4 regions of the Streptomyces sp. NPDC040718 genome follow, and region 1 is predicted to be linked to each of the others. Evidence: riboswitches for the same ligand, from Rfam matches in the RefSeq annotation. Region 1 holds a riboswitch; each other region holds the start of a gene.

Region 1 (7,529 bases):
GTCGGGGAGCGGGGCGCGCCCGGCGGGCCGGAACCGGCCGGGGAGCCGAAGCGGAACGGACGCCACCCCTGCTCCGTCGGGGTCGCCAGACCGTACGATCGGCGGCCACCGGCGTCCCATCCGCCGGCCACCCGTCCGCCACGGCCCACTGCGGAGTCCGCGATGCCCCTGGTCTTCACCCTGCTCGGCCCGGTCCACGTCACCCGCGCGGGAAGGCCGTTGGAGCTGGGCGGGCCGCGCAGCCGGCGGGTGCTGGCCGCGCTCGCGCTGGAGGCGGGGCGGGTGGTGCCGGCCCACGGACTGGCGGCGGCGGTCTGGGAGGACCCGCCGGCCACGGCCCGGGAGCAGCTGCAGAACGTGGCGGCCGCGCTGCGCCGGCTGGGGGTGCCGGTGCTGCGCACGGAGGCCGGGTTCGTGCTGGAGCCGGGGCAGGCCCTGGTGGACGTACGGGAGTTCGCGCGGCTGGGCGCGGCCGCGGAGGCCGCCGGCGGGCCGGCCGAGGCGCGCCGGCTGCTCGGGCTGGCGCTGGACCTGTGGCGGGGGCCGGTGGCGCTGGCCGGGCTGCGCGGCCGGGTCTTCGAGGCGGCCGCCGCGCGGCTGGCGCAGGAGCGGCTGGACTGCGTCGAGCGGGCCTTGGCGGCGGACCTGGAGCTGGGCCGGCACGCCCGGGTGTGCACGGAGCTGGCGGCGCTGGCGGCCGAGCACCCCGGGCGGGAGCGCCTGGTGGAGCTGCTCATGCTGGCGCTGTACCGCTCGGGGCGGCGCGGCGAGGCCCTGGCGGCCTACTCCCGGGCCCGCCGCGGCCTCGCCGCCGGGACCGGCCTGGACCCCGGGCCGCGGCTGCGCGCCCTGCACGCGGCGGTGCTCGCCGACGCGGTGGCGCCCCGCACCCCGGCGTCCCCGTCGCCCCCGGCCGCCGCCGGGCCGGGGGCGGCGCCCGCGCAGCTGCCCGCCGCCGTGGCGGGCTTCGCGGGGCGGGAGGAGGAGGCCGGGGCGCTCGCGCGGGGCCTGCGCGACGGCGGGGTGTGCGTGGTGAGCGGGCCGCCCGGGGTCGGCAAGACCGCGCTCGCGCTGCGGGTGGCGCACTCCCTGAGCGGGGAGTTCCCCGACGGGCAGCTGTACGTGGACCTGCGCGGCGCGGACCCGGCGGCCGCCGCCGACCCGGCCGAGGTGCTGGCCGGGTTCCTGCGCGCCCTGGGCGTCGACGGCCCGGCCGTGCCCGCCGACCCGCAGGAGCGCGCGGGCCTGTACCGGAGCCTCCTCGCGGGCCGCCGGGTGCTGGTGGTGCTGGACAACGCGGCCGGGGAGCAGCAGGTCGGGCCGCTGCTGCCCGGGGCCGGCCGGTCGGCCGCGCTGGTCACGGGCCGGCGCCGGCCGGCCGGGCCCGGCCCGCGGGTCGCCCTGGTGCTCCCGCTGCTGGACGAGCCCACCGCCCTCGGGCTGCTCGCCTCCGCCGCCGGGGCCGGGCGGGTGGCGGCGGAGCCGGGGGCCGCCCGGGACCTGGTGCGGCTGTGCGGGCGGCTGCCGCTGGCGCTGCGCGTGGTGGGGGCGGAACTGGCGGCGCTCCCGCACCGGGACCTGGCCTCGCTGGCGGCACGCCTGGAGGACGAACGGGCCCGCCTGGACGTGCTGGACGGGGTCCGGGCCGGACTGCGGCTGAGCTACCGCGCCCTGCCGGCGGGGGCCCGCGCCCTGCTGCGCGGGCTCGCGGCGCTGGACGCACCGGACCACGCGGCGTGGACGGCGGCCGCGGTACTGGGCGGGCCGGCGGGCGCCGCCGAGGCTGCCCTGGACGCGCTGGTCGCGGCGCACCTGCTGGAGGTGGCCGGCCGGGACGAGGCGGGCGGCCACCGCTACCGGATGCACGACCTGGTGCGGGCCTTCGGGCGGGAGCTGGGCGGGGCCGGGGAGGCCGTGCGCCGGGTGCTCTCCTGCTGGACGGCCCTGGTGCGGGAGGCCCGGCGGGCGCACCAGGGCCTGGACTACCCGGGGCTGGCCCGGACCGCCGCGCGGGTCACCGATCCGGCGCTGCTGGCGGGGCCGCGGGCCGAGCCGGTGCGCTGGCTCGGGGCCGAGCGGGAGTCCCTGGTCGCCACCGTCCGGCAGGCCGTGCGGGTGGATCCGGGTGCCGCGTGGGAGCTCGCGGCGGCCGGGGAGTACGTGTTCGACCTGCGCAGCGATCTGGCCGGCTGGCAGGCGGTGCAGGAGGCGGGCCTGGCAGCGGCCCGCGCGGCCGGGGACCGGACCGGTGAGGCCCTGATGCTGGTCGGGCTGGGCCGGCTGCGGGCCTGCCGGGAGGAGTGGGGGCCGGCCCGGGAGACGGTGACGGCCGGTGAGGCGCTGTTCGAGGAGCTCGGGGACGCGCACGGAGCCGCCTACGCGGGCTGGGTGCTCTCGTACCTCGACCGGCTCCAGGGGCGCTTCGACGAGGCGGAGTCCCGCTGCCGCCGGGGCGCGGCGGTCTTCGAGGCGGCCGGCGACCGCTACGGCCAGGCGCACGCCCTGCGCGGCATCGGCCAGGTGCTGCTGGCGCGCGGGGACACCCGCGGGGCCCTGCGGGAGCTGCGCCGAGCGCTGGCGGTGGCCGAGCTGGGCGGGGCGGCCTGGCCCCGCATGTGCATGCTGCGCTGGGTCTCGGAGGCGCTGCGGGTGGAGGGGCGCCTGGAGGAGGCGGCGGAGGGCTTCGCGCGGGTGCTGCGGCACACGCGGGGTTCGGGCGACCTGGCGGGCCAGTGCGCGGCGCTGATCGGGCTGGGCCGGATCGCGCTGGCGCGCGGGGACACGGCGGAGGCGCTGCGGGAGCTGCGGGCGGCGGATGCGCTGGGCCGCCGCTCGGGCCAGACGCTGGTGCGGGCGCTGGCGGTGCCCCCGCTGGCGGAGGCCCTGCTGGCGGCCGGGCGGCCCGCGGAGGCGCGGGCGCTGCTGGAGGGGGCGGTGGAGGACTGCCGGAGGATGAACGCACGGCCGCTGCTGGCACGGCTGGAGTCGGCGCTGGCGGAGACGGGCCCGGCGTGATCCGGAGGACGGGACCTAGCGGTGTTCGGGGTTGGGGAAGTCGAAGCGGCAGCCGGCGTCCCACAGGGAGCGCTGGTTGCCGTGGGCCGGCATGCCGCCGGCGCGTTTGAGGAGCGCGGCCAGGTGCATCAGGTTCCACGACATGAAGGTGGTGTTCCGGTTGGTGAAGTCGTTCTCGGGACCGCCCGATCCCGGGTCCAGGTAGGAGGGGCCGGGGCCGGCCTCGCCGATCCAGCCCGCGTCGGCCTGGGGCGGCACGGCGTAGCCGAGGTGCTGGAGGCTGTAGAGGATGTTCATGGCGCAGTGCTTGACGCCGTCCTCGTTCCCCGTGATCAGCGCTCCGCCGACGCGCCCGTAGTAGGCGTACTGGCCCTGCTCGTTCAGCAGCGAGGAGCAGGCGTACAGCCGCTCGATGACCTGCTTCATCACGGAGCTGTTGTCCCCGAGCCAGATCGGGCCGCACAGCACCAGGATGTCGGCGTCCATGATCTGGCTGTAGAGGACCGGCCACTGGTCGCTCTCCCATCCGTGGTCGGTCATGTCCGGCCAGACCCCGGTGGCGATGTCGTGGTCGACGGCGCGGATCAGCGAGGTGCGGGCCCCGGCCGATTCCATGACGGCCCGGCTCCGCGCGATCAGTCCCTCGGTGTTGCTGGTCTCGGGAGAGCGTTTGAGGGTGCAGTTGACGTAGACGGCGGAGAGGTCCTCGTACCGGGGGCTGTCGTCGGCGGCCATGCCCTCCACCGTGCCGGGCGCCCGGCGGGCCGGCCAGTGGGCCTGGCCCGTCCGGGTGCGCGGCGGGGCGGGCGGACGGGCCGGTGGCCGGATCGGTCCGGGTTGTGACGGTCCGTGCGTGCGACTAGGGTCATCTGGCCTTGGTGTTCGGGAAACCGGTGGAAGACCGGTGCGGCCCTCGCCACTGTGATCGGGAAGTCCGGCTCCACTCTCCCCCAGACTCCGTCCGGGAGGTGCCCCCACCGCGGGAAGCCACTGGGCCCGCGCGGGAAACCGCATGGGCCCGGGAAGGCGGAGCCAGGGCATCAGTACCCGTGAGCCAGGAGACCGGCCGGGGCGCGTCGTCCATCCACGAGGTGCTGGAGAGGTCTCCCAACCCATGCATATAGCCGAGGGGTTCCTGCCCCCCTTGCACGCGGCCGCCTGGGGCGCCGCGTCCGCCCCCTTCGTCGTCCACGGGGTCCGCGCGCTGACCCGCGAGGTGAAGTCGACCCCGGAGAGCACGCTCCTGCTCGGGGCGTCCGGTGCGTTCACGTTCGTCCTGTCCGCCCTGAAGATCCCTTCCGTGACGGGCAGTTGTTCGCACCCGACGGGGACGGGGCTCGGGGCCATCCTGTTCCGGCCGCCGATCATGGCGGTGCTCGGCACGATCACCCTCCTCTTCCAGGCACTGCTGCTGGCCCACGGCGGGCTCACCACACTGGGCGCCAACGTGTTCTCGATGGCCGTCGCCGGACCCTGGGCGGGCTACGGGGTCTACCGGCTGCTGCGGAAGTTCGACCTGCCGCTGATGGTGACCGTCTTCTTCGGCGCGTTCTTCGCCGACCTCGTCACCTACTGCGTGACCTCCGTCCAGCTGGCCCTGGCCTTCCCCGATCCGGCGAGCGGCTTCCTGGGCTCCCTGGAGAAGTTCGCCGGCATCTTCGCCCTCACCCAGATCCCCCTCGCGATCAGCGAGGGCCTGCTGACGGTGCTCGTGATGCGGCTGCTGATGCAGTCCAGCAAGTCGGACCTGGTACGGCTCGGGGTCGCGAAGCTGACCGGCGGCAAGCAGGCCCGGCAGGAGGCGGCCCTCTGATGACGAGGAACGCGAAGATCAACACCCTGCTGCTGCTCCTGGTGGCGGCACTGGCCGTGCTCCCCCTCGCGCTGGGGCTCGGCGATGACAAGGAGGAGCCCTTCGCCGGCGCCGACGCGCAGGCCGAAGCGGCCATCACCGAGCTGGAGCCCGACTACGAGCCCTGGTTCTCCCCGTTGTACGAACCTCCCTCGGGCGAGGTCGAGTCCGCGCTGTTCGCCCTCCAGGCGGCGCTGGGCGCGGGCGTGCTCGCCTACTACTTCGGCGTCCGCAAGGGCCGCCGCCAGGGCGCGGCGCAGGCCCTCGCGCAGGCCGGGTCCGAGACCACGGAGGGCGCCGGGACCGCCGACGCCGCGAAGCCCCGCTCCACCCCGGAGTCGTAGGCGGTGCTGCCGATCGACGTGGCGGCCCACTCCAGCCGCTGGCGGGGCCGCCACCCGCTGGAGAAGGCCCTGCTGGGCCTCGGGCTGACCGTCACCGCCGTGTGCCTGCCGCCCTGGCCGGGCGGGCCGCTGGTGGCCGCCGCGACCCTGGCCGTACTGCTCGGGCCGGCCGGGGTGGCCGGGCGGCAGCTGTGGCGGGCCTTCCGGGTCCCGCTGGGCTTCTGCGTGACCGGGGCGCTGCCGCTGCTGGTTTCGGTGGGCGGCCCGGACGGGTTCCTCGCCCTGGCCCCGGACGGGCCCCGGCACGCGGCGGAGCTGCTGCTGCGCACCTCGGCGGCCTCGCTCGGGGTGCTGCTGTTCGCCTTCACGACCCCGGTCTCGGACGTGCTGCCCCGGCTGGTGCGGGCCGGGGTGCCGGCGCCCGTGGTGGACGTGGCCCTGGTGATGTACCGGATCGGCTTCCTGCTGCTGGACTCGATGGCGCGGGTCCGGCGCGCCCAGGCGGCCCGGCTCGGGCAGACGGGCCGGGCGGCGGTGTGGCGTTCGCTGGCCGGGCTCGCGGCGACCTCGTTCGTCCGGGCCTTCGACCGCGCGGCCCGGCTCCAGGAGGGGCTGGCTGGGCGCGGTTACGACGGCGCGCTGCGGGTGCTCGTACCCGACGCGGCGCTGTCCTGGCGGTTCCTGACGGGGTCCGCCGCCCTGCTGGCCGCCCTGGTCGCGGGGACCCTCGTACTGAAGGAGCTGTGGCTGTGACCCCGTTGGTGGAGCTGGTCGGCGCGGGTTACGCGTACGAGGACGGCCCGGCCGTGCTGTCCGGGGTGGACTTCGGCATCGCGGAGGGCCGCGCGCTGGTGCTGCTGGGCCGCAACGGCAGCGGCAAGACGACGCTGATGCGGCTGCTCAGCGGGGGCCTGCGGCCCGGCTCGGGGGCGCTGCGGCTCGGCGGCACGGAGGTGGCGTACGACCGCAAGGGCCTGGTCCGGCTGCGCACCTCGGTGCAGCTGGTGGTGCAGGACCCGGACGACCAGCTCTTCGCGGCCTCCGTGGAGCAGGACGTGTCCTTCGGCCCGATGAACCTGGGGCTGCCGGCGGCGGAGGTCCGCGAGCGGGTGGACGCCGCTCTGGCCGCGCTGGACATCACAGCGCTGCGGGACCGCCCGACGCACCTGCTGTCGTACGGGCAGCGCAAGCGCGCCGCGATCGCGGGCGCGGTGGCGATGGCCCCCCGGGTGCTGATCCTGGACGAGCCCACGGCCGGGCTCGACCCGGACGGGCAGGAACGCCTCCTGGACGTCCTCGCGGGCCTGCGCGCGGCCGGCACCACGGTGGTCATGGCCACCCACGACGTGGACCTCGCGGTCCGCTGGGCCGACGACGCGGCCGTACTGACCCCGTCGGGGATCCGCACGGGGCGCGCCGCCGAGCTGCTGTCGGACCCGGAGCTGCTCGCGTCCGCGGGGCTTCGGTCGGCCTGGGCCCCGGTGGTGGGCGCGTTCCTGCGGGCCCGGGGGATGCTGGCGGGCGGGGCCCCGGGGCCGCGGACCCCGGAGGAGCTCGCGGCGCTGGGCTGAGCCCGGGGGGCGATCACCCGCAGCGGGGCGACCTACGATGGCGGCATGTCGCTGCCGCACGCCATCCTCACCGCCCTGCTGGAGAAGCCCTCGTCGGGGCTGGAGCTGACCCGGCGGTTCGACAAGTCGATCGGCTACTTCTGGTCCTCGACGCACCAGCAGATCTACCGGGAGCTGGGGCGGCTGGAGGAGGCGGGGCTGATCCGGGCGCTGCCCAGCGGGGTGCCCGTGCGCGGGCAGAAGAAGGAGTACGAGGTGCTGCCCGACGGCCGCGCGGAGCTGGCGCGCTGGGTGGACGAGAGCCAGGACCCGAAGCCGGCGCGGGACGCGCTGCTGCTGCGGATCCGCGCGGCGGCGGTGGTCGGGCCGCAGCGGCTGGGGCCGGAACTGAGACGCCATCTGGAGCTGCACCGGGCGCAGTTGGCCACGTACGAGGCCATCGAGGCGAAGGACTTCCCGCCGGGTCGGGACGCGGCCGCGGACCGGCTGCGCCGGCTCGTGCTGCACGGCGGCATCGCCCTGGAGGGCTTCTGGCTGAGCTGGCTGGAGGAGGCCTTGTCCGAGGTGGAGGCCCTGTCCGGGGCGGAGGGTCCGGCGCGGGAGCGGGCGCCGGAGGGCGGGGCCTGACGCGCCCCCGCCCCGGCGGGCGGGGCGGAGGCGGACGCGCCTACTTGTTCAGGGAGGCCCAGAACTCGTCGAAGCTCATCAGCTTGTCGCCGTCGCTGTCCTTGGCGGCGATCACGGAGT
Region 2 (7,529 bases), on a different contig from region 1:
CGCAGCGCCAGTACTCGCCGAACGCGTCGAACTCGACGGCGTTGCCGAGCAGTGCGATGCCCATGGCGGGCAGTGCGTCGGGGTCGACCTGCTGCCCGGAGGCGGCGGCCAGCGCGGACGCGAGCCGGGCGTGGTCGAAGGCCGGCTCCCGGGTCCCCGCGGCCGGGTCTACCAGCACGAACCGCTTGCCGGTGCCGTTGCTCACCGCGTACCAGAAACGGGTACCGCCGTCGATCCACTGCGGCCTGATCTTGTCGCCGATGACCAGCTCGCCGGGGCGGGCGACCCTGCGGAGGAGCTGCTCCGCGGCCTGGTAGTCCTGCGTGGTGCTCATTGTTCGCGTTCCTTCGTCGATTCGGGTTCCGGGGACGGCTGCGTCAGAGGCTGCGGGCGGTGATGTCGCCGTAGGCGGTGGTCGCGTGGATCTTCAGGTCGGCGGCACCGTCGGCGTTGGCGAGCGAGTTGTGGATCCGGCCGCGGCCGGTGCCGGCGTCCAGGGAGGCGGAGACCCCGTGGGCGGCGCCGACGTGGATCTCGCCGTGCTCGGTGCTCAGGGTGACGGTGCCGGTCACGGCCTCGGCGATACGGATGTCGCCCTTCTGGGTGCTGATGTGGGCGGAGCCGCCCAGTCGGCCGACCGAGACGTCGCCGGCCTGGAGCACGAGGCGGGCGCCCGCGGTCTCGGCGAGCTCGACGGTGCCCTGTGCGCCCTCGAAGGCGACGTCACCGAGCCGTCCGACGCCCTGGAACTCGGCGGCGGCCGCCTTCGCCTCGATGCGGGAGCCGGCGGGCAGCTGGACGGTCACCTCGACGGTTCCGGAGTCGCCGAGGATCTGGTTCTTCGCCGCGGGGGCCGTGATCCGCAGGACGTCGTCTCCGTATTCGACCGTGGTCCGCTCCGCCGCCTGCACGTCGCGGCCCTTCGAGGGGTCCGCGGGCAGGACCTCCACGGTGGTGTCGGCCCGGTCGGCGGCGATGAACCGGATGCGTCCCGCGGGGACGTCCAGGACGGCGGCGATCGTGCCGGGGGTGTCGAACTTCTGCATGGTGCTCTCCTCGAGCTCGTTGTTGCCGTTGGTGGTGGGCGGATGTCAGGCGGACCCGGCCGCGATCACCGGCTACGTGCGTCCGGGGCGCCGGCCGGCGGCACCCATTCGGTGAGCCGGACCACGACGCCATTGGGGTCGGTGAGCTGGAACAGCTGCTCTCCCCACGGCTCTTGGCGGATCCGGCCGTCGACGGCGGCTCCCTCACGGCGCAGCCGTTCGTACTCGGCGGCGACGTCCGTGACGGTCAGGGTCACGGCCAGGTCGGCCAGCCCCTGGCCGCGCCAGGCCTGCGGCGGCAGCTCGGGGTCGCGCTCGGACAGGGCGATCTCGGCGGAGGTGTCGTCCCGGCGGAGGCACACGTACCCCTCCGCCGATTCGACTTCGCGGAAGCCCAGGTGAGTGGTGAAGAACCGGCTGGAGGCGGCCACGTCCTCCACGGTCAACGACACCTTGGTGGTGACGACGTTCATGCACCGAGCATCCGGTGTGGACAAGGTGATGATCAACGGTCGATCATGCAACGCCGGTTAAGCATGGGGTTAACGAACAAGCGGGGGCGTGGGGGCGCGTGGAGCTGCGCGACATCGAGATCTTCCTGACGTTGTCGGAGGAGCTGCACTTCGGAAGGACCGCCGAGCGGCTGCACGTGTCGGCGGCGCGGGTCAGCCAGGCGATCAAGAAGCAGGAACGGTCCATCGGAGCCGAACTCTTCGAACGGACCAGCCGCCAGGTACGGCTCACGCCGGTCGGCGAGCAACTGCGCGGCGATCTGCGGCCGGTGTTCCAGGGCCTGAAGGCGAGCGTCGACCGGGCCCGGCTCGCCGCCCAGGGCAAGACGGACGTCCTGCGGATCGGCCTGATGGTCACCAACGGCCACGAACTGCGGCCCTTCTGGGACGCCTTCCGCTCGCGGCATCCGCAGTGGGGCCTGCGGCTGAGCCACAACGGCTACATGGACCCGTTCGCCCCGCTGCGCAACGGCGAGATCGACCTGCTGCTGTCATGGCTCCCGGTGGAGGAACCCGATCTGACCGTGGGGCCGGTGCTCTTCGACGAGCCCAGGGTCGCGCTGGTGGCCAACGACCACCGGTTGGCCGACCGCTCTTCACTGACCCTGGAAGCACTCGCGGACCACGGAATCGTGGGTCCGGACGGACCCCAGCCCGACTACTTCGAGAACGCCTTCGTGCCGTTCACCGCGCCCAGCGGCCGTACCATCGAACGGAAGGCCCTGGTCACGACCCTGGACGAGCTGTACACGCTCGTCGCCGACGGGGAGGTCATCCACCTCCTGGGCAACCAGGTCACCCGCTTCTACGTCCGCCCCGACGTCACCTACATCCCCGTCCGCGACACGCCCCCCCTGCGGTGGGGGCTGGTCTGGCGGTCGGACAACGACAGCCCGATGGTCCGGGCGTTCGTACGCACCGCCCGCGAGCTCGGGACGATGTCGCTGTAAGCCCCGGCGGCCGGTATGGACAAGACGGTGATCAGCCATTGATCATGCAACGCCGGGCAAACCGGAGTTGATGCACATGTGGGGGCGTGGGGGCGCGTGGAACTGCGCGATATCGAGATCTTTCTGACCTTGTCGGAGGAGCTGCACTTCGGACGGACGGCGGAGCGGCTGCACGTGTCGGCGGCGCGGGTCAGCCAGGCGATCAAGAAGCAGGAACGGTCCATCGGAGCCGAACTCTTCGAACGGACCAGCCGCCAGGTACGGCTCACGCCGGTCGGCGAGCAACTGCGCGACGACCTGCTCCCCGTCTTCCAGGGGCTGAAGGCGAGCGTGGACCGGGCGCGGCTCGCCGCCCAGGGCAAGACGGACGTCCTGCGGATCAACCTGCTGGTCTCCAACGCACACGAACTGCGGCCCTTCTGGGATGCGTTCCGCTCCCTGAATCCGACGTGCGGGATACGACTGCGCTACAACGGCTTCATCGATCCCTTCGGGCCGCTGCGCAGGGGCGAAGCGGACCTGCTGCTCGCCTGGCTCCCCGTCGAGGAACCGGACCTCACCGTGGGCCCGGTGCTCTTCGAGGAGCCCCGGGTCGCAGCCGTGGCGTCCGACCACCGGCTCGCGGTCCGGCCCTCGGTGTCCCTGGAGGTGTTCGCCGACCACGGCGTGATCGGCGGGAAGTCGCTACAGCCCGACTACTGGGAGGACGCGTTCATGCCCTTCCACACGCCCAGTGGCCGGACGATCGAGCGGAACTTCACCCACGCCTCCGACCTGGACTCGCTGTTCATGATCATCTCATCGGGCGAAGCCGTCCACTCCTTCGCAGCCCAGGTCACGCGCTTCCATGTCCGCCCCGACATCACCTACGTGCCCCTCCACGACGCCCCGAAGCTGCGCTGGGGCCTGGTCTGGCGGTCGGACAACGACAACCCGATGGTCCGGTCCTTCGTACGCATCGCCCGCGAGCTCGGGACGATGTCCTCGTGAGCGGCCTTCCGCCGCGGGCGGGCGGCTAGGGCAGGTAGACGATGCTGGGGGCGCCCGTCGTCGGGTGGGTGCCGATCCGGGTGCGGACCCCGTACACCTCCGCCAACAACGCTTCGTCCAGCACCTCGCCCGGCGGTCCCGCGGCGACGACCCGGCCCGCCGACAGGACGTACAGCCGGTCGCAGAAGGAAGCCGCGAGGTTGAGGTCGTGCAGGACCAGGAGGGCGGTCGCGGGCAGGGCGCGGACCAGGCCGAGCACCTCCAGCTGGTAGCGGATGTCGAGGTGGTTCGTCGGCTCGTCCAGGGCCAGCAGGCCCGGCTCCTGGACGAGGGCGCGGGCGACGAGGGCGCGCTGGCGCTCGCCGCCGGAGAGCTCCTCGAAACGCCGCTCGGCGTAGCCGGCCGCGCCGACCCGCTCCAGCGCCGCGGCCACCTGCCGCCGGTCCTCCGGGCCGTCCTGCTCCCAGAAGCGCTTGTGCGGGCTGCGGCCCATGGCGACGACCTCGCGGACGGTCAGCCCGAAGGTGCCAGCGGCGTCCTGCGGGACCACCGCCACCCGCCGGGCGCGCTCCTTGGCGCCCAGCACCCCGGCGTCGGCCCCGTCGAGCAGCACCCGGCCGGCGGTGGGCCGCAGGGTGCCGTAGACGCAGCGCAGCAGGGTGGTCTTGCCGCTGCCGTTGGGCCCGACCACGCCGACCGTCTCGCCGGGGCGGGCGGTGAGGTCGACCCCGTGCAGCAGGGTGTGCCCGTCCACCTCGTAACGCAGGGCCTCGACGGCGAGTTCCGCCGGTCCGCGCGTCATCCCGCCACCCCCTCGGTGCGGCTGGTCCTGCGCAGCATCCACAGGAAGAACGGCCCGCCCACCAGCGCGGTGACCACCCCGACCGGGACCTCCTCGGGGGCCGCCGCCGTACGGGCGACCAGGTCGGCCAGGACCAGGAAGACGGCCCCGGCGAGCGCGGCGACGGGCAGCAGCGCCCGGTGGCCTGCGCCGACGGCCATCCGGGCGGCGTGCGGGACCATCAGCCCGACGAAGCCGATGGCCCCGCTGTAGGCGACGAGCACCCCGATGACGAGGGAGGACAGCACGAAGACGGCGGCCCGGAAGCGGCCGGTGTCCAGGCCGAGGGTGCGTGCGCCCTCCTCCCCCGCGAGCAGCAGGTCCAGCGGCCGGGCCAGGGCGGTGAGCAGACCGGTGCCGGCGAGCAGCGCGGCGGCCGGCAGGGCGAGTTCGTCCCAGCGGGCCCCGCCGAGGCCGCCCAGGGTCCAGAACAGTGCGGTGCGTATCTGGTCGGGGTGTGCGGACAGGACGAGGACCAGGCTGGTCAGGGCGGACAGGACGTACTGCACGGCGACCCCGGCCAGGATCAGCCGGCCGGTGGTCATGGTGCCGCCGCGCCGGGCCATGGCGTAGACGGCGACGAGCGCGGCCAGGGACCCGGCGAAGGCGGCGGCCGGCAGCACGGGTCCGCCCGCGACCGCGGCGGCGCCCGCGCCGAACACGATGACGAGCACCGCCCCCGCCGAGGCCCCGGAGGAGGCCCCGAGCAGGAAGGGGTCGGCGAGCGGGTTGCGGACGAGGGCCTGGAGCACGGCTCCGGCCACGGCGAGCCCGGCCCCGACGACGGCCCCGAGCAGTACGCGCGGCATCCTCACGTCCCACACGATGGAGGCGAAGGCCCCGCGCGCGCCGGGACCGCCGAGGACGATGTCGAGGACCTGGCCGGGCGGGATCCGTACGGGCCCCAGCGCCAGCCCCGCCACCGCCGAAGCGGCGAGCGCGGCGGCCAGCAGCACCAGCGTCAGCCCGCGCCTCACGGGGCGTCGGGGTGCAGCTGGCGGCCCAGGGACTCGACGGCGTCGGCGACGCGCACGCCGAGCACGGCGGAGGAGAGCGGCAGCACGGCGAACCGCCGGTTCTTCACCGCGGGAACCTGCGCGAGCGCCGGGTCGTTCAACAGGCGCTGCTTCTTGGCCTCCACGGTGGTGCCGCCGTAGTCGTAGATGAGGACGACCTCGGGTCCGCGCTCGATGACCTTCTCCCACGGCACGTCGCCGAAGGTGTCCTTGAGGTCGGCGAACACGTTCGCGCCGCCGGCGAGGGAGACGATCTCGTTGCCGATGCCGTTGCCCCCGGAGGTGAAGGCGGAGGCCTCGCCGGAGTCGTAGACGAAGACGGCCGGGCGGGCCCGGTCCTTCACCCGCGCGGTGACGGCGTCGACGCGCCGCTGCTCGTCCCGGACGAGGGCCTCGCCGCGCTCGGGCACGCCGAAGGTCCGGGCGACCTCGGTGATCTCGGTCTTCAGCTGTTCGAGGCCGACGGGGCCCTCGGTGCAGTACTCGACGCTCAGCCGGGAGCCGATGCCGGCCTTGGCCAGCCCCTCGCGGTCCCGGCCCTGCCCCTTGTCGAAGGCGCTGGCGTAACCGCCGTACACGAAATCGGGGTTGGCGCCGAGGAGCACCTCCTTCGAGGGGTACTCCTTCGCCAGCACCTTGATCTGGTCGTAGGCGGGCCGGTAGGCGGGCAGCACGGAGTCGTCGAGGTAGGCGGTGCCGGCCATCCGGTCCTGGAGCCCGAGGGCCAGCATGATCTCGGTGGCGTGCTGGTTCATGGTGACGGCCCGCTCGGGGGGCGCCTGGTAGGTGCTGCTGACACCGCAGTTGGTGACGGTGTACGGGAACCCGGGCGCGGCCTGCGCCCCGGCGGGCCGCTCCGCCCCCGGCGGCCCGCCGCAGGCGGCGAGCGGCAGGACAAGGGCGAACGGCAGGAAGGAGCGCACGGCGGCGCGGACACGCGACATGGTGAGGCCTCTCCGGGGGATCCTCGTCCCCGGTCGAAGTGAAGAGGCGGTGCGTCAGTGTCTGACTCCCGGCCCCCACGCGCACGCGGCGGCCGGTCACAGTGGCGGGACCGCACCGGATTCGCACCGGTTTCCTGTCCTGCACCGCCGGGACAACCCGGCCAAGTCTGCCAGATCCGATCTTCACGCCCGGAAGGGGCGGCGGGCCCCGGGAACGGAGCCCGCCGCGCCGCGTCCGATCGGACGACCTGTCAGGCCGTCAGCGTCGGCATCGCCGGGATCCGCTGCGCGAGCCATCCGCCCGGCTCCGCCGAGAAGTGCTCCGCGCCACCTACCTCCCACCAGGACCGAAGAGCAGTCGTCCGCACGGTCTCGCCGGACCGCTTGTCCGTGTACTCGACGGCCCGCTCTCCGGTCGCCCTCACGGCCACCTGGCCCCGCTTGCAGGCGGCCGGGTAGTCGTTCCAGTTCACCCCTGCCTCGGACCACAGCAGTTCCTGCATGGCACCGGTCGACACGCGCTGGAGCCGCTTGTGGGAGAAGTGCGCCTGGGCCGCCATGGAGATCGAGTTCCGGACGGCGTCACGCTGCCGCCACACGAAGTAGTTGGCGACCTCGACGGGATCGGACATGGTGAAGACCCGCGCGTCGAAGAGGGCCCGCCGACCCGGCCTGCGCTCGTTGAGGACCGCCGTGGCCAGCGACGCCGACACCGACAGCTGCTTGGCGACGACACCGCCGAACCAGGGCTCGGATCCCTGGCCCGTGAAGTCGGTGAGCAGCAGGCTGATCTCGTCGGACTGGTGGTACGCGAAGGCCGTCCCGCCCACCTCGGCGCAGAGCGCCTCGGTGACGGCGGCCATGTCCTCGACGAAGCCCATGTCGAACGGCCTGTCCGCGTGGCGCAGGTAGGTGTGGAAGGCGCGGCCGTCGAGGCGCAGGATCGTGTAGGTGCGCCGGGGCAGCACAGCCCGGTGCGCGGCCTCGTACCGCTTCATGCGGTCGCCGAGTGCGGTCGTGTCGCTCATGCCGCAGGGTATCCGGAGGCCGGGAACCGCCGCCGCAATTACGACCGCGCACCGGCCCCGTCCCTGGCTACTCGTTCCTCTTCCACGGCCGGTCTCCCGGCTGCAGCAGCGTCTCCGGAGGCTGACCGCCGGCCCGTCTCTGCCCCGCCGTGGACACCCCGACGAACAGGACCATCAGGAAACCCACGACCGACAACGGCCA
Region 3 (7,529 bases), on a different contig from region 1:
CAACGCCAGCGGCACCGAGTCGGTGGTCAATCCCCGCCACGACTTCCACCTCAACGCCCTCGCGACCTGCAACGTCGGCAACGCCTGCCTGGAGCTCGGGGTGCGCCGCCTCGTCTACCTCTCCTCGGCCATCGTCTACGGCACCCCGCGCCGCAGCCCGATCCGCGAGGACCACCCCACGCAGCCCTTCCTGCCGTACGGCGCCTCGAAACTCTCCGGCGAGCTGACCCTGCGCAGCCTGCACGCCACCGCCGGACTGCCCGTCGTCATCGGCCGGTCCTTCGTCGTCTACGGCCCCGGCGAAGACCCCCGCCGGGCGGGCGGGGAGGTCTCGCAGTTCCTGCGCTGGCACCTCAACGAGCAACCGATCCCCGTGGTCGGCGACATCGACCGCAAGCGCCGCGACTTCATCCACGTCGAGGACCTCTGCCGGGCGCTGATGACCCTGGCCGGCCGCGGCGCCGACGGCGAGACCTACAACCTGGGTACCGGCACCGCCGTCTCGATGCGCGAGCTCGCCGAGGCGGTGGGTACGGCGACCGGCCGCCCGGCGCTGCTGGACGCGGACCCTTCCAGCCTGGCCGACAGCTTCACGCTCCTCGCCGACACCACCCGGCTGGCAGGGCTGGGCTTCGCACCGCGCGTCACCCTGGCCGAGGGCCTCACCCGGCTGGCCGCCCTGCTCGGGCCTTTCCCCGAACTCCCCTCCGCCAGGGCGGTGTTCCGCCGTGATACCCCGGGCCGCCGGAGCCTGGAGGCCAAGCCGTGCTAGCCGTCGACGGAGGTACGCCGCTGCTCTCCGGGGAGGCGGCGGCACCCTGGCCGCACATCACCGACGCCGACCGCAAGGCCGTGCTCGACGCCCTGGACGACGCCACCCCCTGGCACTGGCCCATGCGTACGGTGGGCGACTTGGAGGCCGCCTGGGCCGAGTTCACCGGCATGCCCCACGTCCTCGCCGCCAACTCCGGTACGGCGGCCCTGCACATGGCGATCGCGGCCGCCGGCGTCGAGCCGGGCGACGAGGTGCTCGTGCCGGCCGACACCTTCCTCGCCTCCGCCTCCTGCGTGCTCCAGGCCAACGCGATCCCGGTCTTCGTGGACACCGACATCGCCACCTTCAACATCGACCCGGCCCGGATCGAGGAACGGATCACCGACCGCACCCGCGCCATCGTCGCCGTGGACCTCAACGGCCTGCCCGCCGACTACGACGCCCTCCGGGCGATCGCGGACCGGCACGGCCTCGTCCTCGTCGAGGACGCCTCCCAGGCCCACGGCGCCTCCTACCGGGGCCGCCCCGTCGGCTCCCTCGGCACCATGAGCGGCGCCAGCCTCAACGGGTCCAAGACCCTCTCCGCCCTCGGCGAAGGCGGCCTGTTCGCCACCCGCGACGAGGAACAGCACCGGCTCGCCCGGCGGGTGCTGATGTTCGGCGAGGAACTCCCGGGCCAGAGCCGCGACTACAACGCCCGCATCATGGGCTGGAACTACCGCATCGACGTCCTCGCCGCCGCGTTCGCCCGCTCCCAGCTCACCCGCCTGTCACAGATGTCCCTCGTCCGGCAGGCCAACGGGGCGGCCCTCACCCGGGCCCTCGCCGGAGTACCCGGCATCCGCACACCGGCCGTGCCCGAGGACCGCACGCACGTGTACTTCTTCTACCCGCTGCTCGTCATGCCCGAGGAGCTCGGACTCGACGGCCTCCCCGTCGCCGCCTTCCGCGACGCGCTCGCCCGGGCGGTGAACGCCGAAGGCCTGCACATCATGCGCTGGCAGCCCCAGCCGGTACCCGGGCAGACCCTGTTCCAGGAGCTGCGCGGCTACGGCCGAGGATGCCCCTGGAGCTGCGGGCACGCCCGCCCCGGCCACCACTACGACCCGGCGCAGTACCCCGTGAGCGAGGAGGTCTGCCTGCGCCGCCTCGTGCTCGGCCAGAGCTTCAGCTCCTTCGGCCCGCCCAACGACGTGACGACGATGCACCGCTATGCCGAAGTCCTGTACAAGGTCCTTGTCGAGGAACGGGACGCGTTGATCGCCCTGACCCGGCGGACGGCCGCCGGCTCGGCGCACTGACCGGCCGGGCACGGCCCGGCACGAACGACAAGGGGACGGACGTAGATGCGCAACGAGCCCGGGACCGTCGGCGGCCGCACGGCACCGCCCGGCCGTGACCGCAGCCGGAGCCCGCGGACGATGCGGCTGGCCGTCTGCGCGGTCTTCTTCGTCACCGGAGCGGCCTTCGCCACCTGGGCGGCCCGGGTACCCGGCGTCCAGAGCCGCCTGGACCTGTCCGCCGGGGAACTGGCCGTGGCCCTCGTCGGCCTGAGCGGGGGCGCCTTCGCCGGGCTCCCGCTGGTCGGCGGGCTGGTGGCCAGGTACGGCAGCCGCAAGGTCCTGTGCACCGGCATGGCCGCCTACCTGGCCGCGCTCGCGAGCCTGCCCCTCGTCCCGAACCTCGCCGTACTGACGGCCGCCCTGGCCGTGTTCTCGTGCGGCAACACGGCCGTCGACGTCGCGATGAACACCCAGGGCGTCCTGGTCGAACGCGCCTACGGCCGCCCCGTACTCGGCGGCTTCCACGCCATGTTCAGCCTCGGCGGCATCGCCGGCGCCACGGCGGGCGGCCTCGCGGCCACCGCCGGGATCGGCATCCGCGCCCACTTCACGGTGACGGCCCTCGTCCTGCTGGTGGTGGCGGGCACGGCGGCCACGGCCCTCGCCCCCGATCCGCCGCCGGCCGGGGGCCCCTCCAGGAGCGGCCCCCTGCTGGCCCTGCCCGGACCGGGCCTGTGGATCCCCGGCCTCGTGGCGTTCTGCGCCCTGATGGGGGAGGGGGTCGTCAACGACTGGGGCGCCGTGTACCTGAAAGAGGAGACCGGAGCCTCGGCCGGCGCGGCGGGCCTGGGGTACGCCGTCTTCTCCGCCGGCATGGTCATCGGCCGCCTCACCGCCGACCGGCTGCGCGCCCGCCTCGGAACGGCCCGCTTCACCTTCCTGTGCGCCGTCGTGGCGGGCGCCGGCGCCCTGATCCCGATCCTCGCCGCGACGACGACGGCGGGCTTCATCGGCTACACCCTGCTGGGCCTGGGCATGGCCGCGGTCATCCCCCTCGTCTTCGCCCACGCGGCCGCCCTGCGACCCGGGCACACCGGCTCCTCCATCGCCGCCGTCTCGGCCGTGGGCTACGTCGGCTTCCTCGCGGGCCCCCCGGTCATCGGCGCCCTGGCGGAGGCGGCGACCCTGCGGTGGGCGATGCTGGTGCTGCCGGCGCTGATGGCGGCGATGGCGGCCCTGGCCCCCCGCCTGCGCCGCCCCTGACCCCGGCGACGTCGTCCAGGCCATCGACGACCTCGACGCCGACGTCATCAGCCTGGAAGCCGCACGCTCCCACATGCAGGTCGCCCGCGAACTCGCCGCCCACGGCTACCCCCGCGAGGCCGGCCCGGGCGTCTGGGACATCCACTCCCCGCGCGTCCCCGGCACCCGGGAAGCGGCCGGCCTGCTGCGCACCGGCCTGGAGGCCATCCCGGCAGAGCGGCTGTGGGTCAACCCCGACTGCGGCCTGAAGACCCGCGGTTGGCCGGAGACCCGCGCATCCCTGGAGAACCTCGTCGCCGCCGCACGCGAGGTCCGCGCCGGCCTCACGGGCGGCGACGCCCGGCCCGCGGGCTGACGCTCCGGGCGGAATCGCCAGAGCCCTGCCGCCCCGGAGGTCCGGGGCGGCAGGGCTCTGCGCTGTGCGCGGCGTACGGTCAGACGAGGGCCGACGCGGGCCGGGCGGCCGTCGCCTCCGCAGCGGCGGCATCGGTGCGGTGGGCCAGCAGCCGCTGGGCGAGGACGCCGAAGACGACGGCGAACACCGTCCACAGGACGAGCTGGACGGCGATGGAGGCGACCCGGAAGTCCCACAGCAGGGCTGCGGGGAACTCGGCCTTGACGGCGTCGGTGTTGTCCGGGAGGACCAGGAAGGCCAGCCCGGTCGCGACGACGAAGCCCGCCCCGGCCGCCAGGGTCGCGTTCCAGTTGCCCAGGCGCGGTGCCAGGCGCCGCCCCAGGACGATCGCGCCGACACCCAGCAGGACGCTGAGCAGGATCATCAGGAAGAACAGCGTGGTGCGCTGGCCGATGGTGTCCGGGTTGCCGACGGCCGGCGGAGTGGCCGGGTACTTGAGGAACGGCACCAGGTAGACCAGCGCGAACGCGCCCCCGGCGGTGAGGGCGGCAGTGGCCCGGGCGCTGAACCCGCCCACACGGCCCAGGGCGAAGGAGAACGCGAGGGAGGCGATGCCGCCCAGCGCGACTCCGTAGACCAGCACGCCGGTGGCGAGGCCGACGGTGGACTGGACGGGCCGGCTGACGAGCTCTTCCTCCTCCTCCGCGGCGGCGGGGGCGGCGCCCCCGTGACCGGTGTGCCCGGCGGGGGCGGCTTCCTTGGCGGCCGCGGCCTCCTCGACGGCGATGGAGCCCCGTACCGGCGGCTCACCGACCACGTAGGCGACGGCGAAGGCGAACAGTCCGGCGATCAGGCCCGCGAGCATGCCGCGGACCAGCAGACCTCTGACAGTGGAGGCGTACATGGTGCGTGCGCCTTTCAGTGGCAGGGGAAGCCGAGCAGGTGACGGCCGTCGTGCACCCACTCGTGGACGCCCTCGCCGGAGAACACGGCGGTGGCGCCCTGCTCCGCGCCGACGAAGTACAGGGCCACGAGCATCAGCAGCCCGACGAAGAGCGCCCAGGGCAGCACGGCCTTGACGGGCAGCGGAGCCGACGGCGAGAGGGCGGGGGCGGATACGGCAGCGGAAGCGAGAGCCTCGGCCATGGTGGAACCTCCTCGGGGAACAACGCGTCCCATACGGTGGTGCGGGACGACGGTCCTCGGGTCTGACTCGCCGCGCCGCCACCCCGGGGAGGGGAGCCGCCGCAGCACACAGTGGCGCGACCATGCCGGATTCACACCGGACTTCCGTCTCGCCGTCGTCGCTATGTCTTTATGTCGCCGTGACGCTACAACCCCGCGGGCCTTTGGACCAAGCGGATGAGTCGCTGATCACAGCTTGGGCACCCCGCCACGGAACTCCGGGCGGAGGCGGCGCACATACGACCGGGGCCGCCGAGGGACCCGGTGTCGCGGCCGGGTTGAGGGACCCGGCGGCGTGTGGTGGCCGTCGCTTCCCAGGACCGTTGTCCGGTCCCAGTGCGTATGACGGCGGTCGTTCCCGCTCACCGCTGCGGGGCAGTCCCGGATTCCCACCGGGTTACCTCTTACGACGCATCCCGCCTGGCGGACGGGGCGAACCAGCTGCACCCGCCACCCCAGGCCACGGCGTTCGAGGAGCCTCCGGCACCACGGGTATCTTGTTGCACATTACGTGCAACAGCGAGTCCTGTGTGAAAGGGGCCGGCGTGGCCGCTCCGGTGGTGTTGGGCATCGAGTCCTCGTGTGACGAGACCGGGGCCGGAATCGTGTCCGGCGGGCGGCTCCTCGCCCATGTCGTGGCGTCCAGCATGGACGAGCACGCCCGCTTCGGCGGGGTCGTGCCCGAGATCGCCGCCCGTGCGCACCTCCAGGCGTTCACCCCCGTCGTCCAAGAGGCCCTGGACCGGGCGGGGCTGCGGCCGCGCGACCTCGACGCCGTCGCCGTCACGACCGGGCCGGGCCTGTCGGGCGCGCTCCAAGTGGGGCTCGCCGGGGCGAAGGCGCTCGCGTACGCGGCGGGGGTGCCGCTGTACGGGGTGCACCACCTGGCCGGGCACGTCGCCGCCGACGCCCTGGAGCACGGGCCGCTGCCCGACCCGTGCGTGGTGCTGATCGTGTCGGGCGGGCACACCTCGCTGCTGCTCGTACGGGACCTCGTGCGCGACCCGATCCTGCACCTCGGCGACACCGTCGACGACGCGGCCGGCGAGTGCTTCGACAAGGTGGCCCGGGTGTTCGGACTGCCCTACCCCGGCGGGCCCGCGATCGACCGTGCCGCCCGGGCGGGCGACCCGCGCGCGGTGGCCTTCCCGCGCCCGCTGACCGGGGCGCGCGACGACCCGTACGCCTTCTCCTTCTCCGGCCTGAAGACCGCCGCCGCGCGCTGGGCCGAACGCCACCGGCAGAGCGGCCGGGAGGTTCCGCTGGCCGACGGGGCCGCCTCGCTCCAGGAGGCCGTCGCCGACGTGCTGACCCGCAAGGCGCTGGCCGCCTGCCGGGAGCACGGCGTGCGCACCCTCGTGGTCGTGGGCGGCGTCGCGGCCAACTCGCGGGTGCGGGCCCTGGCGGAGGAGCGGTGCGCGGCGGCCGGCGTGGAACTGAGGGTGCCGCCGCTGACGCTCTGCACCGACAACGGGGCGATGATCGCGGCCGTCGGCGACCTGCTCGTGCGGGCCGGAGCGGATCCGGCGCCGCCGGACGTGTCCATCGACCCGTCCGCCCCCCTGGAGTACGCGGCCCTGAGCCCCGCCGCGCGCCGGACGGCCGCCGCACCGCCCGCGGGCCGATCCGCCCGGTGAGCGCCGGGGCGGCCCGGCACGCGGACACGGCACTGCGCGGACCGTCGGCTCGGCGGTCCGCGCAGTGCCTCGGGCGGTCACCCGTCAGCAGTCGTCGCCGTACCCTCCGCCCCAGTCGTCATCGTCGTCGTACCAGCCGTGGCCGTGGTCGTCGTCCCAACCGCCGCCACCGTGGCTCACGGCGACCGTCTGGGTGGGAACCGCCGCGGAGGCCGTACCCGCCGCGCCGATGGCGGCGCCGCCGGCCATGAGGACTCCGATCGCGGACGCCGCGAAGAGCCGCTTCACTCTCAGTGCTCGCATGGTTCAAAACCCTTCTGGTAACTGCGCCGCTCATACGGCGCGGAGTGCCGTCGGCCTCCTTCCGTCACTTCACGGAGTTCTGCCTTCGCCCGATGAACGTGTGTCGGAGGACGCGTCCGCCGTCAACGCGGCTGTTCGAGCCGCGGACCTGGGGGCCGGATCGCGCTTCCAAGGGCCGTGTGAATCACCGCGGGCGAAAGGCCCGTTCCCGCGATGGCGGCCGTCTCCTGTCCATGCTAGTCACCTACCTGTGGGTCGTCACCTCGGGAGCCGGGGACGCGTCGCGCCACCGGCCACGCCGCTGCCGTTCCCCACCGCCGCCGTGCGGTATACGTCTCCTGGGGCCCGCCGGAATTCCCGCGAAGGGGTGTGCTGCTGCTGTGGCTGCTGTGGAACGCACGACGTGCTGTGTGGTGGGGGGCGGTCCGGCCGGCATGGTGCTGGGGCTGCTGCTGGCCCGGGCCGGGGTCGAGGTGACGGTGCTGGAGAAGCACGGGGACTTCCTGCGCGACTTCCGCGGCGACACCGTGCACCCCTCGACCCTGTCGCTCCTCGACGACATCGGCCTCGCCGAAGGCTTCGCCCGGCTGCCGCAGCGCCGGGTGTCCTCGGTACAGCTGCCCCTCGGCGCGGACCGGTCCCTGGTCACGGTCGGGAACATCGCGGCGCTGCCCGGGAAGTACAACTACATCGCGATGGTGCCCCAGTGGGACCTGCTCGACCTCCTC
Region 4 (7,529 bases), 250 kb from region 1:
CCAGCAACTCCTGCGCCAGCAGCACGCGCTGGCGCAACACCCACTGGTACGGGGTGGTCCCCGTCTCCTGGAGGAAGCGGCGGGCGAAGGTCCGCGGCGACATGTGGGCCCGCTCCGCGAGCCGCTCGACGGTGATCTCCTCCTCCAGGTGCCGGGCCATCCACCCGATCACCTCTCCGACCGTGTCGCAGGCGGTGCGGGGGAGCGGCCGCTGGATGAACTGGGCCTGGCCGCCGTCGCGGTGGGGCGGTACGACCATCCGCCGGGCGATGGTGTTGGCCACCTCGGCGCCGTGTTCCCGGCGGACCACGTGCAGGCAGGCGTCGATGCCCGAGGCGGTGCCGGCGGAGGTGATCACCGGCCCCTCGTCGACGTAGAGCACGTCCGGGTCGACCCGGGCCGCCGGATAGCGGCGGGTGAGTGCCGCGGCGTGCATCCAGTGCGTGGTGCAGCGCCGTCCGTCCAGCAGCCCGGCCGCGCCGAGCACGAAGGCGCCGCTGCACACGCTGAGCACCCGCGCGCCCCGGTCCACGGCCCGGCGCAGGGCGTCGAGGAAGGGCTCGGGGTACTCCCGTACCGGCGCCTGCCGGTCGGCGGGCAGGCAGATCAGATCGGCCTCCTCCAGCCGCTCCAGTCCGTGCGCCGGAGCGATGGTGAAGCCGACGTCCGCCATGGTGAGCGGACCGTCCTCGGCAGCGCACACCGCGAAGTCGTACACGGGCAGCCCCTGCTCGCTCCGGTCGATCCCGAAGACCTCGCAGAAGATCCCGAACTCGAAGGGCGCCACTCCGTCGACGAGGGCCACGGCCACGTTCTTCAGCATGGACCCAGTGTGGCAGTAATCCGCTCTTCCATGACAGTCCTGCCACTGTCCGGTTCCGGCGCCGCGGGCGATCTTGGAGTCATGAACACGTTCCTCGACTACCTCATCGTCCTCGCCGTGGCCGCCCTCCTCCTCGCCCCCGCCCTGTACGGCGCCCTGCACGAGCGCCGCACCGACCGCGAGCTCGCCGCCGCGGCCCGCCGACACCCGACCGCACCCCGCCCCGCAGCCGCTCCCCGCCGGGCCGGCACCCGCTCCACCGCCTGGCGCCGGGGCGGCGTCGCGCACTGAGCGCGGGCCCCGCGTTCGACACGCGCCCCCGGACGGGCCAGCATGGAAGTGACGCACGCCGCGAACTCGCCGAAGGGGAGGGGTACGCGGAAGGACCATCATGAAGCGTTGCCTGCGCGTGGCTGCCGTTCTGCCCATGGCCGTCGGACTGGGTCTGTCGTACGCCCCGGTCGCGGTCGCCGACGGTGATGTGTCCATCACCTCGGCAGAAGTCTCCGGCCCGCTGACTCCCGGATCCACGGCCAGTGTGAAGGTCGTCGTGACGAACACCAAGGCCCCGGCCGGCCAGAAGTCGTGCACGGAGATAACGATGGAGGGCGGCGGGGGTGTCAGCTGCTTCGACCTCGGCGCCGCGGGCACCGCGGTGACCCACAATGCCCTCCTGGTGGTCGAGAAGGACGCCAAACCCGGTGCCCGGACGATCACCGTCAAGCTCATCCCCCGCACCATCGACGGGGTGGGCAAGGACGTGAAGACCATCTCCGGCACGGTGGGGGTTGCGCCTCCCGCCTGTGACCTGATGAAACTGCAGAAGGACGCCTTCGCACTGGGCCACAGCGAGGGCCTCAAGGACGGCCGGGCCGACGGCTTCGCCGACTCCTACCGCCAGAGCTACGACGACGCGTTCAAGAAGAAGCCCGGCCTCACCGCCGACCAGTGCCAGGAATTCGGGCTCAAGGCCTTCCAGGACGGCTACGGCAGGGGCTACGAGACCGGCTTCAAGGAAGGCCAGGCCAAGGGCGGCAAGGTGGGCGAGAAGGAGGGCAAGGAGGACCAGCGCAAGGGCAACACCTCCCGCAACGTCGCCATCCGCGATCTGGAGGTCAGCGTCACTCCCGCGAGCGGCGAGGTCAACTGCGCCGAGGGCGTCAAGTTCACCGCGATCCTGGTGGGCTTCGGCAGTGGCACCGTCCAGTACCACTGGGAGCGGACCTCCGGAAAGGTGCCGGGGACCATCGAGTTCTCCGTCCCGGAGGGCGAGATCAAGAACGTGACCGACCAGGCGGCCGTTCCGGCCGGCGCGGCGACCGCCACCGTCACCCAGAAGTTCGTGATCGACAGCGGCCCCTCGAAGGGCAAGACGGCGCAGGCGACCGCCAACCTGACCTGCAAGAAGTAGCACCGCCACAGCACGACGTCCCCGCCCCGTGGCTCCACGGGGCGGGGACGTCCGTACGGCGAACGGCGGCCGGGACTAGAAGTCCTCGTCCAGGTCGACCGTGCCCTCCACGGCGACCTGGTAGGCCGACGGGCGGCGCTCGAAGAAGTTCGTCAGCTCCTGGACGCCCTGGAGCTCCATGAACGAGAACGGGTTCTGCGAGCCGTACACCGGCGGGAAGCCGAGGCGGACCAGGCGCTGGTCGGCGACGCACTCCAGGTACTCGCGCATCGAGTCGGTGTTCATGCCCGGCAGGCCGTCACCGCACAGGTCGCGGCCGAACTGCAGCTCGGCCTCGACGGCTTCCTTCAGCATGTCGGTGACCTGCTGCTGGAGGGCGTCGTCGAAGAGCTCCGGCTCCTCCTTGCGGACCGTGTCCACGACCTCGAAGGCGAAGTTCATGTGCATGGTCTCGTCGCGGAAGACCCAGTTGGTGCCGGTCGCCAGACCGTGCAGCAGGCCGCGCGAGCGGAACCAGTACACGTACGCGAAGGCGCCGTAGAAGAACAGGCCCTCGATGCACGCGGCGAAGCAGATCAGGTTCAGCAGGAAGCGGCGCCGGTCGGCGGCCGTCTCCAGGCGCTCGATCTTCTCGACCGAGTCCATCCACTTGAAGCAGAACTGCGCCTTCTCGCGGATGGAGGGGATCTCCTCGACCGCGTCGAAGGCCGCCGCGCGGTCGTCCGGGTCGGGCAGGTAGGTGTCGAGCAGCGTCAGGTAGAACTGGACGTGCACGGCCTCCTCGAACAGCTGGCGCGACAGGTACAGGCGCGCCTCCGGGGAGTTGATGTGCTTGTACAGCGTCAGCACCAGGTTGTTCGAGACGATCGAGTCGCCCGTCGCGAAGAACGCGACCAGACGGCCGATCATGTGCTGCTCGGCCGGCGTCAGCTTCGCGAGGTCGGCGACGTCGGAGTGGAGGTCGACCTCCTCCACCGTCCAGGTGTTCTTGATCGCGTCCCGGTAGCGCTCGTAGAAGTCCGGGTAGCGCATCGGGCGGAGCGTGAGCTCGAAGCCCGGGTCCAGGAGGTTCTTCTTGTCGGTGGAGCTCATTACTGGCAGGCCTCGCAGGACTCGGGGTTCTCAAGGGAGCAGGCCAGCGCCTCGGCGTCGAGCGCCTGGGGCAGCTGGGCCGGGGTGGCGGCCGGGACGGCGGCGGCGCCGGACGCGGCGCGGGCGATCTTCGTCGCCGGGCGCGAGCGCAGGTAGTACGTGGTCTTCAGGCCCTGCTTCCAGGCGTACGCGTACATCGAGCTGAGCTTGCCGATGGTGGGCGTCTCCAGGAACAGGTTCAGGGACTGGCTCTGGTCCAGGTACGGCGTACGGGCCGCCGCCATGTCGATCAGGCCGCGCTGAGGGATCTCCCACGCCGTGCGGTACAGCTCGCGGACCTCCGCCGGGATCCAGCCGAAGCCCTGGACGGAGCCGGAGGAGTCGCGCAGCGCCTCGCGGGTCTGCGCGTCCCACACGCCGAGCTGCTTGAGGTCCTCCACCAGGTAGGCGTTGACCTGGAGGAACTCACCGCTGAGCGTCTCGCGCTTGAAGAGGTTGGAGACCTGCGGCTCGATGCACTCGTACACGCCCGCGATCGAGGCGATCGTCGCCGTCGGGGCGATGGCGAGGAGCAGGGAGTTGCGCATCCCGGACTTCGCGATGCGGGCGCGCAGGGCGTCCCAGCGCTCGGGCCAGTGGCGCTCGGTCTCGTAGTGGTCGGGGTGCAGGACGCCCTGGGCGGTACGGGTCTCGGCCCAGGCCGGGAGCGGGCCGGAGCGCTCGGCGAGGTCGCAGGAGGCCTCGTACGCGGCCAGCATGATCCGCTCGGAGATCTTCGTGGACAGGGCCTTCGCCGCGGCCGAGTCGAAGGGCAGGCGCAGCTTGAAGAAGACGTCCTGGAGGCCCATCGCGCCCAGGCCCACCGGACGCCACTTGGCGTTGGAGCGGCCGGCCTGCTCGGTCGGGTAGAAGTTGATGTCCACGACGCGGTCGAGGAAGGTCACGGCGGTGCGGACGGTCTCGTCCAGGCGCGCCCAGTCCATCTCGCCGTCGGCGACGAACGCGCCGAGGTTGACCGAGCCGAGGTTGCAGACGGCCGTCTCGGCGTCGTTGGTGACCTCGATGATCTCGGTGCAGAGGTTGGAGGAGTGGACGACGGTGCCGGGCAGCGCGGTCTGGTTCGCGGTCCGGTTGGAGGCGTCCTTGAAGGTCATCCAGCCCTGGCCGGTCTGCGCGAGGGTGCGCATCATGCGGCCGTAGAGGTCGCGGGCCGGCATGGTCTTCTTGGCGAGGCCCGCCGCCTCGGCCTTGACGTAGGCGGCGTCGAACTCGTCGCCGTAGAGGTCGACCAGCTCGGGGACGTCGGCCGGGGAGAACAGCGACCAGTCGGCGTCGGCGTTCACGCGGCGCATGAACTCGTCCGGGATCCAGTGGGCGAGGTTGAGGTTGTGCGTACGGCGCTGGTCCTCGCCGGTGTTGTCGCGGAGCTCCAGGAACTCCTCGATGTCCGCGTGCCAGGTCTCCAGGTAGACGGCGGCGGCGCCCTTGCGGCGGCCGCCCTGGTTCACGGCGGCGACGGACGCGTCGAGGGTCTTCAGGAACGGCACGATGCCGTTGGAGTGGCCGTTGGTGCCGCGGATCAGCGAACCGCGGGCGCGGATGCGGGAGTACGAGAGGCCGATGCCGCCGGCGTGCTTCGACAGGCGCGCCACCTGGTGGTAGCGGTCGTAGATCGAGTCCAGCTCGTCCAGCGGGGAGTCCAGCAGGTAGCAGGAGGACATCTGCGGGTGGCGCGTACCTGAGTTGAACAGGGTCGGCGACGACGGCAGGTAGTCGAGCCGGCTCATCAGGCCGTACAGCGAGGCGACTTCCTCGACGGCCTGGACGCTCTCGTCCTCGGCGAGGCCGCAGGCCACGCGCAGCATGAAGTACTGCGGGGTCTCGATCACCTGGCGGGTGATCGGGTGGCGCAGCAGGTAGCGGCTGTGCAGGGTGCGCAGGCCGAAGAAGCCGAAGCGGTCGTCCGCGCCCTCGGCGAGCGCGTGCTCGACCAGCGCGTTCAGACGGGCGGCGTGGGCGGCGACGAACTCGGCGGTGCGGTCGGCGATCAGGCCCTCGCGGTGGCCGACGGCGACGGACTCGGCGAAGGAAGTCGCGCCCTGGCCGGCGGCCTCGTCGGCGACGGCCAGCGTCAGCAGGCGGGCGGCGAGGCGGGAGTAGGCGGGGTCCTCGGAGATCAGGCCCGCCGCGGCCTCGGTGGCCAGCCCGCGCAGCTCGGCCTCGTCGGCGGAGGCGCTGCGGCCGCGCAGGGCGGCGGCGGCGACCCGGCCGGGGTCGGTGTCGGGGAGGTCGGCGGTCAGCTCGGTGAGAGTACGCAGCAGCGCGGCCCCCGGGCCTTCGGTGGTGTCGCCAGAAACGGACTCGGCGCGCGGTGCGGAAGGCGCGATGGTCACGGCGGGAGCTCTCCCTCGCTCGGCCCGGTCATCGGCGGGTGGGGCGCGGGGAGGCGCATGCGGGCGCGACGGGATCGCGTACACACCGCATGGCGTCCACCGGCCCAACCGCGAGGCCCGGACGTGTCGGCACCCGGTTCGGTCGATCCGGGCGCACTGTCGGCAGGTCCTCGGACTTTTCATACCGTTGCGGGACAGTTCCGGATTCGCACCGGATTCCCCTGCGGCGACAGCGAGGATGAGCATACATGTGGTGGGCCGGGTCTGTGTGACCCCCTAGATGTTGTGTCGCCCGCGACTCCGCGTCCCTCTGACGTACCTCTCCGCTATCGTCGGAGACAGCACCGTCGAGGAAGGCGAGCGAGGCATGACCCTCATGACCGACCATCCCCACATGACGACCGAAGCGTTCGAGCACCTGGCACGGATAGCGGCCCGCGAGGAGGAGGGGCTGCGGCTGGAATTCATCGGTGGGGTGCTGAGGAGCAAGGCGATGCCGGACGGGGACCATGGGCGGATCATCGTGTGGCTGTCCCGGATCTGTATCCAGCACCGCCCAGGGTTCTGGCTGCACGCGGGGCAGGGGATCAAGGCCGAACAGTACCGGGGCGGGCGCGCCATTCCGGATGGAATCCTGGCGCATGAGGACGCGTTCGTCGGGCAGGGCGACTGGGTGGATCCGGGCCCGATCCTGATGGCCGTCGAGGTGACCTCGTGGGACTCCGACACCGAACGGCGCGACCGGGTCGAGAAGCCGCGCGCGTATGCCGAGACCGGCATCCCCGTCTACCTGCTCATCGACCGGCTCAAGTGCCAGGTTCTCGTCCACAGTGACCCGGACGGCACATGCTACGAGAGCGTACGCACCGTTCCCTTCGGTAAGGAAGTCACGCTCCCCGACCCCGTCGGCATCACCCTCCAGACCGAGCCCCTCAAGGACTGGGTGCGCTGACCCCGGCTGCGCCGAAGGGCCCCGCCGGAGGTCCGGCGGGGCCCTTCTGGTTCCTCAGCAGCAGCGGAAGCCCTCGCGGGGGTCCGCCTCGCGGGCGTCGGTGCGGGCCCGCTCGAAGGCGCGCCGGGTCAGGACCTCGGCGTCCGGCTCGTGGGAGCGGGCGTGCGCGACGTAGCGGTCGTACGCGGCCTCGCCGGAGAACTCCCGTACGTAGAACCTGGCCTTCGCCAGCGCCCCGCGCACCCCGCTCACGCGACCGGCTCCTTGGCCTTGCCCCCGCTGCCGTCGAGGCCGGCGGCGGCGAGTTCGGCCTTCTCCCCGGCGGTGGCGATCAGCCCGGCCGGGGCGATGATCTTCGATTCGGTCCACGGCACCTCGGAGAGGCGGACCGACCCGGGGTCGGCGACGGCCTTGAGGCAGACCCGGGCCGCGTCCACCAGCACGATGATGATCAGGACCGCGAACAGCGCCGACAGGACCCCGTCGACCGTGGCGTTGGTGACCACGGTGTGCATGTCGTCCATGTTCTTGGCGGGCGGCAGCACCTTCCCGGCGTCGATGCCGCTCTGGTACTTGTCGCGCTGCGCGAAGAAGCCGACCTTCACGTCGTCGGAGAAGATCTTCTGGTAGCTCGCGGTGAGGGTGACGGCGACGTCCCAGGCCAGCGGGACGCCGGTGACCCAGGCCCACTTGAGCCGGCCGGACTTGACCAGCAGCGTGGTGCAGACGGCCAGCGCGACCGCGGCGAGCAGCTGGTTCGCGATGCCGAACAGCGGGAAGAGCTGGTTGATGCCGCCCAGCGGGTCCTTGACGCCGACCCACAGGAAGTAGCCCCAGCCGCCGACGACGATGGCGCTG

Evidence for each region. Region 1 has a riboswitch for cobalamin ahead of ACZ597_RS01280 (energy-coupling factor ABC transporter permease). Riboswitches for the same ligand answer to the same signal wherever they lie in the genome.
Region 2: linked by a shared signal. The riboswitch ahead of ACZ597_RS19200 (ABC transporter substrate-binding protein) and the one ahead of ACZ597_RS01280 (energy-coupling factor ABC transporter permease) in region 1 are both predicted to bind cobalamin.
Region 3: linked by a shared signal. The riboswitch ahead of ACZ597_RS24865 (CbtB domain-containing protein) and the one ahead of ACZ597_RS01280 (energy-coupling factor ABC transporter permease) in region 1 are both predicted to bind cobalamin.
Region 4: linked by a shared signal. The riboswitch ahead of ACZ597_RS02390 (ribonucleoside-diphosphate reductase subunit alpha) and the one ahead of ACZ597_RS01280 (energy-coupling factor ABC transporter permease) in region 1 are both predicted to bind cobalamin.

What each region holds. Positions count from the first base shown of each region.
Region 1 is NZ_JBVIXO010000001.1:280,983-288,511, forward strand. It holds gene ACZ597_RS01270 (BTAD domain-containing putative transcriptional regulator) at 163-3,015, shown strand; gene ACZ597_RS01275 (flavodoxin family protein) at 3,031-3,750, opposite strand; cobalamin riboswitch at 3,875-4,100, shown strand; gene ACZ597_RS01280 (energy-coupling factor ABC transporter permease) at 4,130-4,828, shown strand; gene ACZ597_RS01285 (energy-coupling factor ABC transporter substrate-binding protein) at 4,828-5,211, shown strand; gene cbiQ (cobalt ECF transporter T component CbiQ) at 5,215-5,964, shown strand; gene ACZ597_RS01295 (energy-coupling factor ABC transporter ATP-binding protein) at 5,955-6,782, shown strand; gene ACZ597_RS01300 (PadR family transcriptional regulator) at 6,828-7,409, shown strand; gene ACZ597_RS01305 (EF-hand domain-containing protein) at 7,450-7,529, opposite strand, start outside.
Region 2 is NZ_JBVIXO010000006.1:502,686-510,214, forward strand. It holds gene ACZ597_RS19165 (S9 family peptidase) at 1-334, opposite strand, end outside; gene ACZ597_RS19170 (DUF4097 family beta strand repeat-containing protein) at 378-1,046, opposite strand; gene ACZ597_RS19175 (VOC family protein) at 1,112-1,519, opposite strand; gene ACZ597_RS19180 (LysR family transcriptional regulator) at 1,618-2,508, shown strand; gene ACZ597_RS19185 (LysR family transcriptional regulator) at 2,605-3,498, shown strand; gene ACZ597_RS19190 (ABC transporter ATP-binding protein) at 3,524-4,300, opposite strand; gene ACZ597_RS19195 (FecCD family ABC transporter permease) at 4,297-5,316, opposite strand; gene ACZ597_RS19200 (ABC transporter substrate-binding protein) at 5,313-6,299, opposite strand; cobalamin riboswitch at 6,335-6,472, opposite strand; gene ACZ597_RS19205 (tRNA(His) guanylyltransferase Thg1 family protein) at 6,551-7,327, opposite strand; gene ACZ597_RS19210 (hypothetical protein) at 7,395-7,529, opposite strand, start outside.
Region 3 is NZ_JBVIXO010000010.1:223,680-231,208, reverse strand. It holds gene ACZ597_RS24890 (NAD-dependent epimerase/dehydratase family protein) at 1-772, shown strand, start outside; gene ACZ597_RS24885 (DegT/DnrJ/EryC1/StrS family aminotransferase) at 766-2,076, shown strand; gene ACZ597_RS24880 (MFS transporter) at 2,122-3,321, shown strand; partial or broken gene ACZ597_RS24875 (5-methyltetrahydropteroyltriglutamate--homocysteine S-methyltransferase) at 3,326-3,676, shown strand; gene ACZ597_RS24870 (CbtA family protein) at 3,756-4,580, opposite strand; gene ACZ597_RS24865 (CbtB domain-containing protein) at 4,595-4,822, opposite strand; cobalamin riboswitch at 5,138-5,263, opposite strand; gene tsaD (tRNA (adenosine(37)-N6)-threonylcarbamoyltransferase complex transferase subunit TsaD) at 5,419-6,498, shown strand; gene ACZ597_RS24855 (hypothetical protein) at 6,583-6,801, opposite strand; gene ACZ597_RS24850 (FAD-dependent oxidoreductase) at 7,191-7,529, shown strand, end outside.
Region 4 is NZ_JBVIXO010000001.1:526,843-534,371, reverse strand. It holds gene ACZ597_RS02410 (helix-turn-helix domain-containing protein) at 1-823, opposite strand, end outside; gene ACZ597_RS02405 (hypothetical protein) at 905-1,114, shown strand; gene ACZ597_RS02400 (hypothetical protein) at 1,251-2,234, shown strand; gene ACZ597_RS02395 (ribonucleotide-diphosphate reductase subunit beta) at 2,310-3,326, opposite strand; gene ACZ597_RS02390 (ribonucleoside-diphosphate reductase subunit alpha) at 3,326-5,719, opposite strand; adenosylcobalamin-variant (AdoCbl-variant) riboswitch at 5,876-5,952, opposite strand; gene ACZ597_RS02385 (Uma2 family endonuclease) at 6,087-6,671, shown strand; gene ACZ597_RS02380 (CstA-like transporter-associated (seleno)protein) at 6,726-6,923, opposite strand; gene ACZ597_RS02375 (carbon starvation CstA family protein) at 6,920-7,529, opposite strand, start outside.